DNA from 2 places in the Solidesulfovibrio carbinoliphilus subsp. oakridgensis genome. Region 1 is predicted to be linked to the other one. Evidence: predicted binding sites of a transcription regulator. Region 1 holds the regulator's gene; the other holds the start of a gene.
What was found. The regulator sigma-54, encoded in region 1, starts transcription at its own class of promoters, with help from an activator protein. The targets are predictions, from matches to a motif close to CTGGCACGGNNNNTGCTT.
Positions count from the first base shown of each region.

Region 2: a site for sigma-54 is predicted at 1,101-1,118, ahead of DFW101_RS18570 (SHOCT domain-containing protein). Genes of this name have one in related genera too.

Region 1 covers NZ_CM001368.1:1,047,522-1,049,718, reverse strand. The annotation lists gene DFW101_RS04690 (KdsC family phosphatase) at 1-114, shown strand, start outside; gene rpoN (RNA polymerase factor sigma-54) at 232-1,668, shown strand; gene hpf (ribosome hibernation-promoting factor, HPF/YfiA family) at 1,720-2,197, shown strand, end outside.
Region 2 covers NZ_CM001370.1:15,278-17,474, reverse strand. The annotation lists gene DFW101_RS18575 (hypothetical protein) at 64-333, opposite strand; gene DFW101_RS19295 (hypothetical protein) at 417-725, opposite strand; gene DFW101_RS18570 (SHOCT domain-containing protein) at 791-1,036, opposite strand; gene DFW101_RS18565 (PAS domain-containing sensor histidine kinase) at 1,285-2,197, shown strand, end outside.

The DNA.
Region 1 (2,197 bases):
TGGGTGGCCAGCCGTCCCGGCGGGCACGGGGCGGTGCGCGAGGCCATCCGGTTCCTGCTTCAGGCCAGCGGCCGTCTCGAAGCGGCCTACGCCTGGTTCCTCCCGGAAGGGTAAGCCGTGCCGATTGCCACGATCCTTCGATTGTGGCATGCTTTTTGTTGAGCGGGCGGGGCGTCGGCCTTGCCCCCGCTTTTCGCACCAACATCCAAAGGACCTCGCACGGCGGTAGACATGGCCCTGGAACTGCGACAGCAGCTCAAACTCTCCCAGCAGCTGGTGATGACTCCCCAACTGCAGCAAGCCATCAAACTCCTGCAGCTCTCCCGGCTCGAGCTGCTGGAGAGCGTGCAGCAGGAGCTTTTGGAAAACCCCCTTCTGGAGGAATCGATCGAGGAGGACCGCCAACCGGAGCGGACCATGGCCGAGGACAACCTGGGGCCGACCGGGAATTCCAGCGACGCGGCCATGGAAAAGGAACTCCTCAAAAACGCCGAATGGGACGACTATCTCGGCGATTTCGCCAGCACCGGCCGCCAGTCCCAATCCCGGGAGTCGGAGATGCCCGAGGAGGGCATGGCCTTTGACGCCAGGCTCGCCTCCAAACCCTCCCTCGAAGGGCACCTCGGCTGGCAGATGCGCCTGTCGAATTTCACGGCCAAGGAACTGGAGATCGGGGAGAGTATCGTCGGCAGCCTCAATTCCTCGGGCTACCTGCGGGCTTCCCTCGAAGAACTGGCCCAGATGGCCGGAGCCTCGGTGCCCGAAGTGGAGACCGTGCTCCACCGGCTCCAGCGGTTCGACCCCGTGGGCGTGGCCGCCCGGACCCCGAGCGAATGCCTGCTCACCCAGATCGAGGTCTACGGCTACGAGGACACCATCCTCATCGAGCTTGTGCGCGACCACCTCGAAGACCTGGAGAAGAAACGCTACAAGCCGCTGGCCAAAAAATTTCATATCACCATGGAAAAACTCAAGGAATACCTTGAGCTGATCCAGACCCTCAATCCCATGCCCGGAGCCAGCTACGGCTCGGGCGATCCCATTTTCGTGAGCCCGGACGCCTTTGTGTACAAATACGGCGGCGAATTCGTGATTATTTTAAACGAAGAGGGCATGCCGCGGCTCAACGTCAACACGACCTACATGGCGGAGATCAATCCGAAAAACGACAAGGACAAGGATTATCTCCAGGACAAGATGCGCTCGGCCATGTGGCTGATGAAAAGCCTCTACCAGCGGCAGCGGACCCTGTACAAGGTCCTTGAGAGCATCGTGAAGTTCCAGCGGGAATTCTTCGAGGAGGGGGTCACGCGGTTGCGGCCGTTGATCCTCAAGGATGTGGCCGACGACATCAGCATGCACGAATCGACCGTCAGCCGCATCACGTCCAACAAGTACGTGGCCACGCCCCATGGCATTTTCGAGCTCAAGTTCTTTTTCAACAGCTCCCTTGACCTCGACGACGGCGGCACGGTCGGCTCGGAATCGGTCAAGGCCATGATCAAGCGGATTATTTCCGGGGAGAATGCCAAAAAGCCTATCAGCGACGAGGCCATTGCTGATATGCTCAAAGACGAGTTGCAGATCAACATCGCCCGGCGCACCGTGGCCAAATACCGCACGGCCATGGGCATTGAATCCTCGTCCAAGCGCAAGGAAATTTTCTGATGCTTCGGGCCGGGCTTCCCCGGCCCAATACCACGCCATCTGGAGGATCTCATGAACATCACTTTTAATTTCAAGAACTTCGAACCTTCCGACCATTTGCGCGACTACGCTCGCAAGCGTCTGGAAAAGCTTGCCAAATATGCTTCCGCCAATGACGCCTCCGAACTGCAGGTCAATCTGGCCGTGGAAAAGACCCGCCAGATGGCCGACGTGATCTTCGTGGCCGACAATATGCATATCTCGGCCCATGAGGTGTCCGAGGACATGTATTCCACCATCGACATGATCCTCGACAAGGTGGAAGCGCAGGCCAAGAAGTTCCGTGAGAAGCAAAAGGACCGCCGCCGCCAGTCGACCGAGACCGTGCGCATGGACGTCATCACCATCAACGCCGACAACGCCGGGGCCCGCACGCCGACCATCGTCGAGACCAACGAATACGAGCCCAAGCCCATGGCCGTGGAAGAGGCGGCCATGCAGCTTGGGACCATCAAGCACGAATTCCTGGTGTTCATCAATTCGGAAACCG
Region 2 (2,197 bases), on a different contig from region 1:
CAAGACCGTAAGAGCCAATATTACTTTGACCATAGCGCCTCCTCGCTGAAAGGTTTCGGGCTCCTACCACCAGCCGCAGCCCCATCCCCAGCCGTCGTAGCCGCCATAACCGTAACCAGTGGTCGGCGCGGTGGTGGTCGTCGGTGGCACCCAGCCCATCATGTTGCCCCAAGCCCCCCCGGAGGTGTACGTGCTCGGCTGCGTCGCCTGTACCGTTTGCCCCGAGGGCGTGCCCTGGTTGGTGGTCTGGGCCTGAGCGCTGATCCCGGCCAGCAGAGTGAGGCCAAGCACGGCCGAGGCCGCCAGGATCGTGGTCTTCTTCAGAACACTCATGATTTTACTCCCCATATTTCATTGTTGTTGATGTTGGCGAAACAGGTCGGAATGTCAGGCCAGCCTCGTCGACGCCAGAGTTGTTACCAGCAAGGGTAGCCGTAAGAACGCCCGGAGTACCGATAGTTCCCGTAATAGCTCCTGGGGGCGTTGGCGTAGCGGTTGGCCGCCTGCCGGTAACCCGGCTGTCCGGCCTGGGCATAGCCGGGTCCGGCAAACCAGGGACAGGGGGAACCGTATCCGTTGCCGTAAGAACCTGGCTGGCCATACATTCCCGGAGCGGCCGTTTGGGTCGCGGCCTGGTTGGGGCCGGTGGCCTGGGCCCGGGCGGTTCCGGCATCGACAAGAGCCAGAGAGCCGACCACGAGGGCGGCGGCCAAACCGACAGACATACGGCGTGTGATGTGCTTGAACATGAAAGACTCCCCAGTTTGTTTTGTGGGCCTAAGCCCGTTCGTTACGCCTGTTCCAAGACCTTCTTCATTTCCCGATACTCTTCCGGGTTGATCTCTCCTCTTGCCAGCCGCTCCTTGATGATTCCCAAGGAATCGTCCCTGTCGGCGCGACTGGTTTTGTCAGCTCTCCTTGAGACGAAGAGGAAAAGTCCCAAGAGCGCGGTCAGCAGCAGAATCGTTCCCAGCCCCCAGAAGGTTGTGCCCCCCATCCAGGGAGAGGAGAGAGGGAATCCACAGTCCCACATCATGGACAACCTCCTAGTTTGGCGTGGGATGTTGCCATCTTTTAAACCGCCTTGGTTGATCCCCTTAAAGCAAGGGATGTGCCAAAGCTTTATTATTTAGCTAACATACTTAAATTAAATGATTATGTTTTACGAAGGTTCAGAAGTGCTGGCCGGCGCGATGCGGATGCGAGTAAAGCCTACTCGCATTTTTTTCTCTATCCGTTTACTTTTTACGCGGCAGGCTTAATGTGTTTCCAGCCGGCGGCTTATTGGCCGGTTTGTTCGGAAGAGAGGTGATTATGCAAAAAAGACCAAAGGTGTGGCGCAAGGTCGTGGCGAACGTTCCGCCCTGGCTCTACCTCGGTTCGGTTTTCATTTTGGTTGGAATCGTCGTCGTCATGACCATGAGGAACACCCACCGGGAGAAAAGCCTCACTGCTCAGACGCTTCTTGAAAAGGGAGCGGCCCTTATTAAGGCCTTCGAGTCGGGAGCGCGAACGGGCATGGGGATGCACTGGAGGGGCGACCAGTTTCAGGTGCTCCTTGAGGAGATGGCGAACCAGCCCGGAATCTTCTATCTAGCCGTGACGGGTGAGGATGGCCTGATCCTGGCCGATAGCGACAAAGGCAAGATCGGCTCAAGGCTCCACGGCCCCGAGGAAATGAAGGCGCTCGCCATCGGGGCGAAGGAAAAATGGCGGGTCACAAGCCTGGCGGATGGGCGGAAGGCCTTTGAGGTCTACCGCGACTTCGCGCCCCTGGCCCGCCGTGATGCTGCGGAGTATTGTGAAGAAGAGGTTTGGCAATACGCGTGCCCCTGGAGCAGACCGGGTTCCTCGCAGGGGACCGGAAGGCAAGCCATCTTCATCGCGTTTGATGTCGCCCCCTTTGACGCGGCCTTAGCCGAGGACATGCACAATACGGTCATATTGTCGGCCATCCTGCTTCTGCTTGGCGTGGGCGGCGTCATGACCCTGTTTTGGGCGCAAAGCTACCGATTTTCCAGACGGCAACTCCAGGACACGAGGGCCTTTGCTTCGGAGATCATAAACAACCTTCCCGTGGGGCTCATCACCACGGACAGCGACGGCAAGCTGGCCGTGGTCAACAGCGCAGCCGAGAGGATTTCTGGGCTCAAGGCGGCCGACATCATGGGCAAGATCCCTGAGGAGGTTTTGCCCG